DNA from 3 places in the Flexivirga sp. genome. Region 2 is predicted to be linked to each of the others. Evidence: predicted binding sites of a transcription regulator. Region 2 holds the regulator's gene; each other region holds the start of a gene.
The links. The regulator LexA, encoded in region 2, represses DNA repair genes until DNA is damaged. The targets are predictions, from matches to a motif close to TCGAACANNTGTTCGA.

Region 1: ACTHL4_RS02180 (HNH endonuclease signature motif containing protein) is a predicted target of LexA. The motif match lies at 2,563-2,578, and genes of this name have one in related genera.
Region 3: ACTHL4_RS06430 (DUF222 domain-containing protein) is a predicted target of LexA. The motif match lies at 3,094-3,109, and genes of this name have one in related genera.

What each region holds. Positions count from the first base shown of each region.
Region 1 is NZ_JBQCGS010000012.1:119,325-124,259, forward strand. It holds gene arsB (ACR3 family arsenite efflux transporter) at 1-718, shown strand, start outside; gene ACTHL4_RS02180 (HNH endonuclease signature motif containing protein) at 777-2,555, opposite strand; gene ACTHL4_RS02185 (heavy metal translocating P-type ATPase) at 2,845-4,935, shown strand, end outside.
Region 2 is NZ_JBQCGS010000043.1:7,486-12,420, forward strand. It holds gene ACTHL4_RS07160 (vitamin B12-dependent ribonucleotide reductase) at 1-1,369, opposite strand, end outside; gene nrdR (transcriptional regulator NrdR) at 1,474-1,974, opposite strand; gene ACTHL4_RS07170 (hypothetical protein) at 2,262-2,720, opposite strand; gene lexA (transcriptional repressor LexA) at 3,041-3,757, shown strand; gene ACTHL4_RS07180 (NAD-dependent protein deacetylase) at 3,853-4,698, opposite strand; gene ACTHL4_RS07185 (GOLPH3/VPS74 family protein) at 4,722-4,935, opposite strand, start outside.
Region 3 is NZ_JBQCGS010000041.1:2,656-7,590, reverse strand. It holds gene ACTHL4_RS06455 (ferrochelatase) at 1-173, shown strand, start outside; gene ACTHL4_RS06450 (inositol monophosphatase family protein) at 180-1,016, shown strand; gene ACTHL4_RS06445 (DUF4193 domain-containing protein) at 1,189-1,488, shown strand; gene ACTHL4_RS06440 (DUF3710 domain-containing protein) at 1,706-2,614, shown strand; gene ACTHL4_RS06435 (OB-fold nucleic acid binding domain-containing protein) at 2,616-2,993, shown strand; gene ACTHL4_RS06430 (DUF222 domain-containing protein) at 3,116-4,528, shown strand; gene ACTHL4_RS06425 (aminoglycoside phosphotransferase family protein) at 4,608-4,935, opposite strand, start outside.

The DNA of each region.
Region 1 (4,935 bases), on a different contig from region 2:
CGTCGGCCTCGCCCGCTGCATCGCCATGGTGATCATCTGGAACGACTTGGCCGGCGGGCACCGGGAAGCAGCCGCCGTGCTCGTGGCCGTCAACTCACTGTTCCAGGTGATCGCGTTCGCGGCCCTCGGCTGGTTCTACCTGTCCGTGCTGCCCGGCTGGCTCGGTCTGCAGCAGGAGCACCTGAACGTGTCCGCGTGGCGCATCGCGGCCTCCGTGCTGGTCTTCCTCGGGGTCCCGCTGCTCGCGGGGTTCCTCACCCGCCGGTATGGCGAACGCGCCAGGGGCCGGGCGTGGTACGAGCAGACGTTCCTGCCCCGCATCGGCCCGTGGGCGCTGTACGGGTTGCTGTTCACGATCGTGATCCTCTTCGCCCTGCAAGGCCATCAGATCACTGATCACCCGCTCGACGTCGCCCGGATCGCGGTCCCGCTACTGGTCTACTTCGCGGTGATGTGGGGCGGTGGGTTCGCGCTCGGCAAGGCCGTCGGACTGCCCTATGACCGGACTGCCACGCTGGCGTTCACTGCTGCGGGCAACAACTTCGAACTGGCCATCGCCGTGGCGGTCGCCACCTTCGGCGTCACCTCCGGGCAGGCCCTGGCCGGAGTCGTCGGACCGCTCATCGAGGTGCCGGCCCTGGTCGGCCTGGTGTACGTCGCACTGACCCTGCGGTCTCGCTTCAGCACCGATCGCCATACCGCGCCGAACGGCGCATGACCGCCACCGAGCCCACTGTCCTGTTCATCTGTGTCGCCGCGGGCGACGGATCGGGCGCCTACTCGCCGGGTGTGGTGACGTAGGTGCGGCCGGTCGGGCTGGTCCAGGTGCAGACGCCCAGCGGCGTCATGACGACGGACCAGCCATGGGCCTGCTTGGTGCGGTGGTGGTGCCGGCAGAGGCATTGCAGGTTGGCAGCCGAGGTCGGGCCCCGCGGCCAGGCATCGACGTGGTCGATGTCGCACCACCGCGCCGCGCGCGTGCAGCCGGGGAAGCGGCAGTGCCCGTCCCGCGTCCGGACGAAGTGCTGCAGTCGTGCGCTCGGCCGGTAACGCGTCTCGCAGGTCTCGAGCGTGGTCCCGGTGCCGGCGTCGACCAGCGCACGGGTCAGGGTCGTCCCCAACGAACGCGACATCGCCTCGATCACGGACGCCGGGATGACACCGATGCCGGGCACCGTCGCGTCACCGAGCCGCGCCGCCGTGGCCCGGGGCTCTCGCGCGCCATCGACCGGTTGGGCATCGACCGGTTGGGAATCGACCGGTTCGGTGGCATTCGGTGGAATGTCGGCCGGTCGGATGTCGTCGGGTGGTCGCCATCGGCCCGCGGAGTCGCTCGGGTCGTCGAGCTCCCAGTCCGCGCAACCGCCGAGGTCGGGCGGGTAGAGCCGTTTGAGCAGATCGTTGAATTCGCGGTCAATGGTGTCCTGTGACTTCACCACCGGGCCGGCGGACGACGCCGGGCTCGGGGCGGGACACCCGGAGGTGAAGCCGGTCAGCCCGGTGACGGGGTGCGCGAACGCGCCGGAACGCCCGGACTCACCGTTGAACGGCGGCCGGGAGCCGGTGTGGACCGGGATCTGGACGACCAGGTGGGTGGTGACGGTGGCGTTCGCCAGGACCAGGTCGGCCAGGGCGTCGGCGCGGCACTCGGCCAGCGTCTTGTCGGTTGTGGTGTCGGCGTGCAGATCGCGCGCGTGCCGGTCGACCGCGGTCATGACCTTCGCGGCCACTGCGGCGGGGACGATCGCGTGCAGGTGCGACAAGCCGGGTTCTTCGTCCGGATGCGCGAACACGCCGACCCGGTCACGGCGGCGCGCGGCGGCGACACGGTCGGCAGCCACCGGGTCCACCGACGACAGGATGCGGGCGGTGCGATGTTGCACCTGACGGGCGGACTGCCTCGCCAGCAGGTCCACGCCGGCCTGCTCGACCGCAGCAGCCTGCGCATCAGTGGTGCCCGGTGCATCAGCATCGTCCCCGTCGCCCAGCAACGCAGCTTCGACGGTGCGCGACCCGTCGAGGGTGGCAGGTGCGCCGTCCTCGGCAGTCCCGCGGAACACGCGGCCGAGGGCGCGGTGCACGGCGGCGAGCTTGGCGGGTTCGAGGTCACCGGTGCCGACCCGGCCGAACAACCTGGGCGTGCGGGTGATCGCGTCGGTGGATTCCTGGACTCTGGCGCGGGCGTGGCCGGTGGTCCAGCCCGGTCGAGGACCGATGTCGGCGCCGATGAATTCGGCCTGGAAGGACCCGATGGAGTGGCGGACCTGCGGGTCGGGGGACCCGCGCAGGTCCCGCGAGTCCGGCGTGCACGTGTCCTCGATCGCCCCGGCCTGGGCGAGACGGGCGGACTGCAGCGCCCACACGGTGTTGAGCACGCGTTGCGCGAGCACGACCTGGTCGATCAGGTCGTCCTTGGTCAGGCCGAGGGCGTCGGTCCGCGAGTCCTGGAATGCGGCCGTCAGCAGCCCGAACGCGGCGTCGAGCTTCTCGGCGGCGGTCGAGTTCGCAGCCGAGAGTCCGCCCTGTTCGGGCGCTTTCTCCGCCGGCTGCTCCATGCTTACATCATACCTATGTTCGACTCTTGAGGGAAGCCTCGATACCGACAATTTTACGTCACGACATGAAAGAAGGGCACGTTGCTCGGCACAGTGCGCGATCACCGTCCCAAGGAAGATGGATACGTTCCCTGCTTCCGGGCACCGAGGCAGCCATCCGGGCCGCGGTCGCCATACGAACGCCGTTTACACTCGGGAATACCCCTAGGGGGTATGCCGTTGTGCAATATCCGGGCAGATCGTCCGCACGCGGCGAGGGCCGAGGACAATGGAGACGAAGGAGGCGCTCATGAGCACGGATGCCAGCACGAGCGCGACGAAGACATCGCCAGGCACGGCGGAGCCGATCGGCGGCACCGATGTCGAGTTGCTGCTGACCGGGATGACCTGCGCATCGTGCGCCAACCGCATCGAACGCAAGCTCAACAAGCTCGACGGTGTGACCGCCACGGTCAACTACGCCACCGAGAAGGCCAAGGTCACGTATGCCGACAGCGTCACCACCGACGACCTGGTCGCAACGGTCGAGGCGGCCGGCTACGGCGCGACGCTCCCGAAGCCGCCGGCCGCACGCGACACCGCCGACGCTGCCGACGCCCCGGCATCGGAGGAAGCCGACGACTCCCCCGCAGCCGCGGCCCTGCGCGATCTGCGCACCCGGCTGATCGTCTCGGCGCTGCTGTCCGTGCCGGTCATCGCGATGGCGATGGTGCCGGCACTGCAGTTCGACAACTGGCAGTGGCTGTCGCTGACGCTGGCCGCCCCGGTGGTCGTATGGGGTGCGTTGCCCTTCCACCGGGCGACCTGGACCAACCTGCGGCACGGCGCCGCCACCATGGACACCCTCGTATCACTCGGCACGACAGCGGCATTCGCCTGGTCGGTCTACGCCCTCTTCTGGGGCGACGCGGGTATGCCGGGGATGCGCCACCCATTCGAGCTGACCATCGCACGCAGCGACGGCACGTCGAACATCTACTTCGAGGCAGCAGCCGGCGTCATCACCTTCATCCTGCTGGGCCGCTATCTGGAGCATCGGTCCAAGCGCAACGCCGGTGCGGCCCTGCGAGCGCTGCTCGACCTCGGCGCACGCGACGTCGCCGTGCTGCGCGACGGCACCGAACACCGGATCCCGGTGTCCCAGTTGGTCGTTGACGACCGCTTCGTGGTCCGTCCCGGCGAGAAGATCGCCACCGACGGCGTGGTCGAGGAGGGCCGCTCGGCGGTGGACGCGTCGATGCTGACCGGCGAATCCGTCCCGGTCGACGTCTCCCCCGGCGACGCGGTCGTCGGTGCGACGGTGAACGCCTCCGGCCGCCTGGTTGTGCGTGCCACCCGCGTCGGCGCGGACACCCAGCTGGCACAGATGGCCCGGCTGGTCGAGGATGCGCAGACCGGCAAGGCCGCCGTGCAGCGGCTCGCCGACCGCATCTCCGGCGTCTTCGTGCCGGTCGTGATCGCCGTAGCGGTGGGCGTCTTCGTCTTCTGGCTGGCCACCGGCGCGGGCGCAGCGGGTGCGCTGACCGCCGCCGTCGCCGTGCTGATCGTCGCCTGCCCGTGCGCGCTGGGCCTGGCCACCCCGACAGCGCTGATGGTCGGCACCGGACGCGGCGCCCAGCTCGGCATACTCATCAAGGGACCGGAGGTGCTGGAGCAGACCCGCACGGTCGACACCATCGTGCTGGACAAGACCGGCACGGTGACCACCGGCGAGATGACCCTCGCCACCACGCACGTCGCCGAGGGTGAGGACGCCGCGCAGGTGCTGCGGCTGGCGGGAGCACTCGAGGACGCCTCCGAGCACCCGATCGCGCGCGCGATCGCCGACGCGGCCCGGGAGAGCGGCGCCCTCGGCGCCGTGGCGGACTTCGCCAACATCGAGGGCCTGGGCGTGCAGGGCATCGTCGACGGGCACGCGGTGCTCGTCGGCCGGCCGCAACTGCTGGAGCAGTGGTCAGCGGGCCTGGATGAGTTGCAGGCGGCGTTCGACGCCGCGCAGGACCGTGGTCAGACCGCCGTCGCGGTCGGCTGGGACGGCCGCGCCCGTGCGGTGCTGGTGGTTGCCGATCGGGTGAAGGACACCTCGGCCGAGGCGATCTCGCACCTGCGCGGACTCGGGCTGCGCCCCATCCTGCTCACCGGCGACAACGAGCGGGTCGCCCGGACCGTGGCGGCACAGGTCGGCATCGACGCAGCGGACGTCGTCGCCGAGGTGCTGCCGGCCGACAAGGTCGACGTCGTCACCCGGTTGCAGTCCGAGGGCCGGGTGGTCGCGATGGTCGGTGACGGCGTCAACGACGCCGCCGCGCTGGCCCAGGCGGACCTCGGCCTGGCGATGGGCACCGGCACCGACGTGGCGATCGAGGCCGGCGACCTCACC
Region 2 (4,935 bases):
ACCGGCCGCCCTCGGAGTCGTACCCGTGGCCGGTCGCCATCAGCAGCGCGCCGAGGTTGGCGTAGCCGATGCCCAGCTGGCGGTAGTCACGCGTCGTCTGACCGATTGACTCGGTCGGGAAGTCGGCGAAGCAGATCGAGATGTCCATCGCGGTGATGACCAACTCGGCGACCTTCTGGAAAGTGGCGGCGTCGAAGGTGTCGTCCTCACGCAGGAACTTCAGCAGGTTGAGGCTCGCCAGGTTGCAGGAGCTGTTGTCCAGCGACATGTATTCGGAGCACGGGTTGGACGCCGTGATGCGGCCGGTCTCCGGGTTGGTGTGCCAGGCGTTGATGGTGTCGTCGTACTGCAGGCCCGGGTCGGCGCACTCCCAGGCGGCCTTGTTGATCTTGTCGAAGAGGCTGCGCGCGTCGATCTCCTCGATGACCTCACCGGTATTGCGGGCGCGCAGCCCGAACGAGGTGCCCTCCTCGACCGCGCGCATGAACTCGTCGGTGACCCTGACCGAGTTGTTGGCGTTCTGGTATTGGACCGAGGTGATGTCCTTGCCGCCGAGATCCATGTCGAAACCGGCGTCACGCAGCGCGCGGATCTTGTCCTCCTCGCGCGCCTTGGTCTCGACGAACTCCTCGATGTCGGGGTGGTCGACGTCCAGCACGACCATCTTCGCCGCGCGACGGGTGGCGCCGCCGGACTTGATGGTGCCTGCGGACGCGTCCCCACCGCGCATGAACGACACCGGCCCGGAGGCGGTGCCACCGGAGGACAGCAGCTCCTTGGAGGAGCGGATGCGGGAGAGGTTGAGGCCGGCACCGGAGCCCCCCTTGAAGATGAAGCCCTCTTCCTTGTACCAGTTGAGGATCGAGTCCATGGAGTCGTCGACCGAGAGGATGAAGCACGCTGACACCTGTTGCGGCGACTTGGTGCCCACGTTGAACCAGACCGGGGAGTTGAAGCTGAACACCTGGTGCAGCAGGGACCAGGTCAGCTCGTGCTCGAAGATCTCGGCGTCGTCGTCGGTCGCGAAGTAGCCGTGTTCCTTGCCGGCGCGCACATAGGTGAGCACGACCCGGTCGATGAGCTGCTTGAGGCTGCTCTCCCGCTGTGGCGTGCCGACCGCGCCACGGAAGTATTTGGTGGTGACGATGGTGGAGGCGTTGAGCGACCAGCTGTCGGGGAACTCCACACCGCGCTGCTCGAAGATCGTCTCGCCGGTCTTCCAGTTCTGCTGGACGACATCGCGCCGCTCCCAGGTGACCTCGTCATAGGGGTGCACCCCGGGCGTGGTGAAGATGCGCTCGACGGTCAGGCTCTTGCGCGCGCCGCTGCCGCGTCGCGCCTTCGAGCCCGCGTCTGCCGTGTCGGTCATGTCCAACTTCCTTTCCCGCCCGAAGGCGGTCGACTGTGCTGCGGGATGTGTTGTTGCCGTGTGGTGGTGTTGCCGTGGTGCTGCGGACTGACGTGGAACGTGCCTCAGTCGCCGGCGGGTTCGCGGCCCACGGCGTGATCGGGCTCCACGCCCGTCGCCGGACGTTCGGCACGCAGCAGCGCGATAGCGGCCTCGAAGTCCTCGAGGTCGTCGAAGGCCTGGTAGACCGAGGCGAAACGCAGATAGGCGACCTCGTCCAGGCTGCGCAGCGGGCCGAGGATCGCCAGACCCACGTCGTGCGCGTCGATCTCGGCCGCCCCCTGGGCGCGGATCGACTCCTCGACCTCCTGCGCGAGCAGCGCGAGTTGGTCCTCGCTGACCGGGCGGCCCTGGCATGCCTTGCGCACACCGACCAAAACCTTCTGGCGGCTGAACGGCTCGCTGGCACCCGAGCGCTTGACGACGGTGAGGCTCGCAGTCTCGGTCGTCGAGAAGCGCTTACCGCAGTCGGGACACTGCCGGCGACGCTTGATGCAGGTGCCGTCCTCGCTCGTGCGACTGTCGACGACGCGACTGTCGTCATGACGGCAGAACGGACAATGCACGGTCGACTCCTCTCCCGGGAACGCCGCCCACGATGCGCCGCCACGGACCCGCACCCTGTGGACGAAGCTGTGGGTGAACGGTGGACGATCTGGGGACAACGCGCTCTGGCATGTGGACTAGATGTGGACGAATCCCATCGGTGTAACTACTAGATATAGGGATCTTAGGCCGGTCCCACCACAAGTGCAAGAGCCGTCCGCCATGCCGCGAAACGCCCTGGTCAGCCGCCTGGAACCCGCGCGTCACGCCCCTCACCGGGGCGGCGCACGGACACCGCTGCAATCCCTCAGCGCGGCAACCGCAGCTGCTGTCCGGCCACCACCTGCAGGCCGTTGAGGTCGTTGGCCAGGGCCACCTTGGTGACCGCGTCGGCGACCGGCATCGACGGGTAGGCGCGGTGCGCCACCTCGGACAGCGTCTCGCCGTCGTGGACGGTGACGGTGTGCGTCACCGGCGCGGAGGTGGTGGCCCAGGCGCGGGCCGCCGCTCCCCCGCCCACCAGCATGACCACAGCGACGAGCGCCACCAGCAACCGGCGACCGCGGGCCGTCAACCGCAGCCCGCTTGCGCCATCCGCCGCGTCGACACGGACGCCGACCCGCTCGCCACCGCCGCTGGCCGCCGGGCCGGTCGGAACCACCCGCAGGTGCCGACGACGCCCACGGCCCTCGGGGACCTCGGGGGCCTCGGGGGCTCGATCGGCCGGCGGGTCGACCATGACGTCCCACGGTGCCACTGCACTCATCTCTTCCTCCTGAAACCTCGGCGCGACCGGATGCGCACCGTCCCTGCGACGGACCTGGCCCGAACAAGCGTGCGATCGGACACCTGTCGGATGTATAGCACGGACGTTCGACATCGTCGAGACACGCGTCGTACAGATGTTTGGAAACTGTGTCCGAAACCCATACGCTGTTTTCACGAAGCCAAGGCAAGCACCGAGCACCGACAGCCGGCGCCGATCCAGCTCCACATCCAGCACCCACTCACCGCACGGACCACGGTCCGCACGGACGCTCGCCGGCCGCTTCGAGCGAACTGTTCGCCGAGGAGGAGATGACAGCGATGGCACAGGTGCACGAACTTCCCGATCGCGCCGGAGAGAGCCTGACCACCAGGCAGCGCAAGGTGCTGCAGGTGATCCGCAATTCCGTGGACCGGCGCGGCTACCCGCCGAGCCTGCGCGAGATCGGGGACGCGGTCGGCCTGACCAGTCCCAGCTCGGTGGCGCACCAATTGACGATGTTGGAGCGCAAGGGTTACCTGCGCCGCGACCCCAACCGCCCCCGAGCCATGGAGGTCATCGACCCGGACGGCACCGACACCCGCGGCTACCGCGGCGGCTCGAGCGTACGCAGCGCCGAGGAGTCGGGCGTCGACGAGACCGGGCTGGGCGACGCACGACCCGAGGCGTCATACATCCCCGTCGTGGGGCGGATCGCTGCCGGCGGTCCGATCCTCGCCGAGGAGGTCGTGGAAGACGTCTTCCCGCTGCCCAAGCAGATCGTGGGCGAAGGTGACCTCTTCCTGTTGAAGGTCGTCGGCGACTCGATGGTCGATGCGGCGATCTGCGACGGCGACTGGGTCGTGGTGCGCCAGCAGCCCACGGCGACCAACGGCGACATCGTAGCGGCGATGCTCGACAACGAGGCGACGGTCAAGACGTTCAAGCGCACCCGGGGCAAGGTATGGCTGATGCCGCACAACGACGCCTACGACCCGATCGACGGTGACGATGCGACGATCCTGGGCAAGGTCACCGCGGTACTGCGCCGGGTCTAGACCACCCCACCACGTTTCTCCCCCGCTGCGTTCCTCCGCATACGTCGCGGCGGCCCCCGATCTTCGTGTGAGGGTCGGGCGTGGATCGGAACAGCTCAGCCGGTCAGCGCGGCGGCGAGCGCCGTCAACGTCTCACCCAGCGGCGCATCGACGCGCACCGACACCTCCTCGTCGGTCGCGCGCGTCCAGCCATGGGTGACCACGGCGACCGGGATGTGCTCCCGGACGGCGCGGCGGATGAATCGATAGCCCGACATCACGGCCAGGGACGAGCCGAGCACCAGGACCGCACGCGCCGCGTGGACCTGCGCGAAGCAATGCTCCACCAGAGGCTTGGGCACGGATTCGCCGAACATCACCACGTCGGGTTTCAGCAGGTCCGAACCGCAGACGACGCAATGCACCAGTCGGAATCCGCCGATCAGTGACTCGGCGATCGCCACGTCCCCATCGGGTCGCAACGGACCGTCCGCCGACCGGTCGAAGTCGGGGTTGGCCAACTGCAGCCAGGCGTCGACCGTCGAGCGTTCGTAGCGTTCGCCGCAGTGCATGCAGACCACGTGCGTCAGGCTGCCGTGCAACTCGACCACGTTCCGGGCACCGGCCGCCTGGTGCAGTCCGTCCACGTTCTGGGTGATCACCGGACCGACCAATCCGGCGTGTTGCAGCGCGGCCACGGCACGATGGCCGTCGTTGGGCTCGGCCGCCGCGAAACGCGGCCAGCCGACATACGAACGGGCCCAGTAACGCCGCCGCGCGGCGGGGCTGGCGAGCAGTTCCTGAGCCGTCATCGGCTGGAAACGGCGCTTGCCGTCAGCGCCCCGGTAATCGGGGATCCCCGAGTCGGTGGACAGCCCCGCGCCGGTCAGCGCCAGCACCCCACCGCCGGCGACCAACTCGGCCAGGGCTGTCAGGTCGGTTGTCAGATCGCGGGCCACCACAACGGCAAAGCTCTCACATCGGTTCAACTACCCGCGATCGCGGCACTCGTGGCAGCGGTGGTGGCAGCGATCAGGGCAGCGTTCGTGGCCGCCTGTGCACTCTTGATCGCCGCCGCCGCCGCGCCCGCGGTCCAGTCCTGCTCGCCCACCGCCTTGGCACGTCTGGTCAGCTCCCGCCCTGAGACGCCGAACTGCCGGGCGTCATACACCTTGGTCACCGCGTCGGCGGCGCCGAGG
Region 3 (4,935 bases), on a different contig from region 2:
ATGCAGAGTTCGTCATGGGCCTGGTGGACCTGGTCGAGGAGCGCGCGGCCGAGGCGCGAGGGGAGCGGGTGGAAGCGATCGCCTGGCCCGGCGAGGCGATGCCGTCGATCTGCGCACCCGGTTGCTGCCCCAACCTGCGCGTGGCCAAACCGGCCGCCTGCGGGAGGGACTGACCCGCGATGACCGCAACGACACCGGAGCTGTCGGCCGACGAGATCGCCGACCTGGAGACCATCGCGTGCACCCTCGCCCGGGAAGCCGGCGACCTCATCGTCGAGGAGCGACCGGACGATCTCGGCGTGGCGGCGACCAAGAGCACCCAGACCGACGTTGTGACCGTCATGGACAAGCGCAGCGAGGAACTGCTGCGCACCCGGCTTGCGACGGCCCGCCCCGGCGACGGGCTGCTGGGCGAGGAGGGCGCCGCACAGCCGTCGCGGACCGGCATCAGCTGGGTCGTCGACCCCATCGACGGCACCGTCAACTACCTCTACCAGCTGCCGGCGTATGCCGTCTCCGTCGCCGCCTGCGTCGGCGATGTGTACACCCCCGGTGCGTGGCGGCCGGTGGCCGGTGCCGTCCTCAATCCCGTGACGGACGAGCTCTTCCACGCGGGCCTCGGCGCCGGTTCGTTCCTGGACCACCGCGGCCGGTCGACCGCCCTGCAGGTGAGCGCCCAGGCCGACCTGGCGCTCAGCCTGCTGGCGACAGGCTTCGGCTACGACGTCGACAAGCGCACGCGGCAGGCCGCTCTGGTGGCCGAACTCGTGCCGCAGGTCCGCGACATCCGGCGAGCCGGCAGCGCGGCGCTCGACCTCTGCTCGGTCGCCGCGGGGCGGCTGGACGGCTATTACGAAGCCGGTCTGCACCCCTGGGACCTGGCGGCCGGGTGGTTGATCGTGACCGAGGCCGGAGGCCTCGTGCAGGGTCCTGCGGGTCGTGCTCCGACCCACGAGCTGGTGGTCGCGGGAGGCGCTGACTTCGTCACGCAGCTGGCTCCGATGGTCGACCGCTGAGCGGCTGCGGAACAAACATCGGACCCCGCCTGTTGGGCGGCTGGTCGGATGAGGCAAAATCCCCGGCGGTCCGGGCACAAAACGCGGCTGTTCAGCGTTATTGCGCGCAAGGACACCGAAATTTCCGCCCATGCGTGCGGGCTGGGCGACGAGGAGACGGGAAAAACACGCAATGGCAACAGATTACGACGCTCCACGCAAGACCGACGACGACATCGACAACGACTCGATCGAGGAGTTGAAGGCACGTCGCAACGACAAGAGCACCGCGAATGTCGACGTCGACGAGACGGAGCAGGCCGAAGGCTTCGAACTTCCCGGGGCGGATCTGTCGGGCGAAGAGCTCTCGGTCCAGGTCATCCCGCGACAGAACGACGAGTTCACCTGCTCCAAGTGCTTCCTGGTGCATCACCGCAGTCAGTTGGCCAAGGAGGTCGGCGGACTGCCGGTCTGCACGGAGTGCGCGGCCTGACACATGCGGCAGTCGACGGCAGGGACGACGCGAGCCACGAGTCGGCCCTGCCGCCATACGCTCCGGACCGTCGATTCGCGTCGGCGGTCCGTCTGGGGCGACACTGGGAAAGATGACCACGGTCGCTCCGGCGACCGCTGACCGTCTTCCCAGCACGACCTCTTCACCACCGACCTCATTCATCCGATAGCAACCACCACAAAGGGGCGCGAGCGCAGTGGCACTCTTCCGGCGCAAGGCCAAGGACACGCAGGCCGACCCGGCCGACGTCGCGACCGACGCCGAGCAGGACATCGACGCCGAGCAGGACGCCGAGCAGGACGCCGAGCACGGTGTCGATGCGGACGTCGAGGAGGCGACCGTCCCCGCTGACGCCGAGGCCGACGAGGCCGACGCGGCCGACCCCGACGCGGCCGGCGATCACGAGGACACGCGCACCCGACTGCCTCGTCCGCACGACCTCGACCGGTCCCACGGTCCGTTCGACCGTTCCGAAATCAAGGAGCTCGACGGACACCTCGACTTCGGTGCCGTTGCGATCGTCCCGGTGGCCGGCATGGAGCTGCGGCTGGACGTCGACGACGCCGGGCAGGAGATCACCGGCATCACCGCTGTGGTCGACGGCGCGGCGTGCCAGTTGCAGGCGTTCGCCGCTCCCAAGAGCCGCGGCGTGTGGGACGACATTCGCGACGAGATCGCCGACAATCTGCTCGCCGGTGGTGGCACGGCCGAGGAGAAGCTCGGCCCGCTCGGGATCGAGCTGCACACCCGGATGCCCACGCAGGGGCCGGACGGCCGCACCACCTACGCGCCCGCCCGTTTCGTGGGCGTGGACGGCCCCCGCTGGTTCCTGCGGGCCGTGCTGTCCGGCAACGCCGCGATCGACGAGGCCGCCGGTGACCAGCTGGTCGAGTTCCTGCGCCGGACCGTGGTGACGCGCGGCAGCGAGCCGCGTGCGCCGCGCGAGATGCTGCCGCTGCAGATCCCGCAGGACGTGCAGGAGCAGGCCGAGGCCGCGGCAGCACAGGACCCCGACGCCACGCCGGATCAGACCGGTGACCGGTCCGACACCGCCGACGACTTCAAGCCGTTCGAACGCGGCCCGGAGATCACCGAGGTCCGTTGAGATGAGCTGGAAGACCTCGTGGGGCAAGGTCGCGGATCGGCTGACCAAGTCGGATGACTCGCTGGAAAACGACGATCTGCAGGAGAGCACCCGCAGGCTGGGCGCCACCCCGATCTGTGACGCCGCCGACCGGTCCATCGCATCTTGTTGCGGCACCGTCCGCAGCGTCAGCCTCCGCCCGCGTGCTGACTCGGTGCCTGCCATGGTCGTCGACCTGGACGACGGCAGCCGCACCATGAACCTGGTCTGGCTCGGCCGGCGCAGGATCGCCGGCATCGAGCCGGGCACCTACCTGAAGGTCACCGGCCGGGTGACCTACCTCAAGGGCACCCCCACGATCTTCAACCCCTCCTACGAGATCAAGACCGGCGCGAACTGATCACCGGCGGGTGAAGTCAGCTCGTCGGTTGCGACGCCGAAAGCCGCTGCAGGACTGGAATATTCGGCACTTTTGCGGTGCGTGACCCTTGCGCAAGACATCGAACAAACGTATGATAAAGCATGGGAGCAAATCGGGAGGCCGCGTCGGATGGTCCCGGGTTCGGCGGGTTGCCGGACCCGGTGGATCTGTCGGCGTATGCCGTGCCGGATGCCGGTGGGGTCTTGGCAGGAGTGCCGGCGGGGGCCGGCACCGCCGTGGGCCCGGGCGTAGGAGCAGCGGCGCTGGAGGCGCTGCGTGGCTCGGGCGGCCGGCTGCGTGACCTGGGCGACGCGTGCGGTCAATTGTCCGATGATGACCTGGCGGACGCCGCGCAGGTGTTGCTGCACGTTCGGGAGTGCGCGGAGCGTTCCCTGGTGCTGGCACTGGCGGACGCAGTGCAACGCGGGGTGGTCCACGCCTCGGACAGCGGTGGGGCACGGCAGTGGCTGACCGATCGGGCAGCGTTCTTGGAGCCGGCCGAGGCGAGCCGGTTGACGGTGGCCGCGGAGTCCATCAACCGGCCGGAGAATGCGACCTTGCGGGCAGTGTTCGTGGCCGGCCAGTTGAGCGTCTCGATGCTGGTGACGGTGCTGGCCGAGGTGCCCAAGGCGATGGTCGCCCTGCCGGACGCCCGGCGGGAGCAGGTGCTCGGTTACTACCTGCAGCTGACCCGGGCGGGCAGCACCCGGGCCGATCTGCGTGGCTTGACCAAGCGGATCATCGCCGAGTTCGGGGACGAGCAGCTGCCGGACGTGGAGGAGAGGGCGCAACGCGCGGAGTCACTGTCCTGGCGTGAGCTGCCCAGCGGGTTGAGGGAGATGATCGCAGTCCTGTCACCCGCGCACGCCGCGCAGATGTTCGAGGCGATCACCGCGTTGTCCGCTCCCCGGCCGGGTAAGGACCCGCGGACCGGTGCCGCCCTCCGCGATGAGCGCACCCCGGGCAAACGACGAGCCGATGCGCTGATGGAGTTGCTCGGGGCGGCCGCACGGTGCGCCGACCCGGAAGCGATGCGGTCCACGGCGAAGGTGATCGTGACGATGGGTCTGGACAACCTGCTGCGTCGACTCGGCAGACAGGGCTTCGGTGTGACCGCGACCGGACAGGTGCTCGACGCCGCCACCGCGCGGCAGCTGGCCTGTGCCGCAGACATCATCCCGGTGGTTCTCGGTGGCAACGGTCAGCCACTGGATGTCGGTCGGGAAGTGCGGCTGTTCACCGGAGCGGTGCGCACGGCGATCATCGTGCGGGACAAGCACTGCACGTTCCCTGGCTGCGACCGGCCGCCGGGGTGGTGCGAGGCACACCACATCATTCCCTGGTGGGCCGGCGGCACCACCGCCGTCGGTAACGGGACCCTGTTGTGCACGCGGCATCACGGCGTGGTCCACGCCAAGGGATACCTCGCGGTCGTCACCGCCGACGGCGTGGCCTGGGACCTGACCCCCGGCCGGATGAGCAATCTGGCACCGGCGGACCGCCCTGCCGCATGAGCGGTGCCTGGTGCATCTCCGACGGATGGCGCACGTCATGGAGACGCGTCGTACATGAGGTGGTTCACCTGTGGCGTCATCAGCAGGGCAACGTGACGGTTTGCCGCGCACTTATGTGCGGGCGGCCAGGAAGTTGAGCAGCGCGACCTGTGGCAACATCGCCGGCTCGCCGTGACCGTGTTCGACCAGCCATCTGATCTCCATCAGACTTCGCAGCGACCAGGTACGCGCGGATCACGTCCGTCTCGACCTCGCCGCCATAGCCGGTCATGACGTCGCCCAGGTGCTCCTCGTGTCCGCGTGTCAGGGTGGCGAGGTCATACATCGCATCGCCATGGCCGCCCTCCGACCAGTCCACGACGCCGCTCACCTCGCCACCGTCGACAAATACGTGATCGGCATGTAGG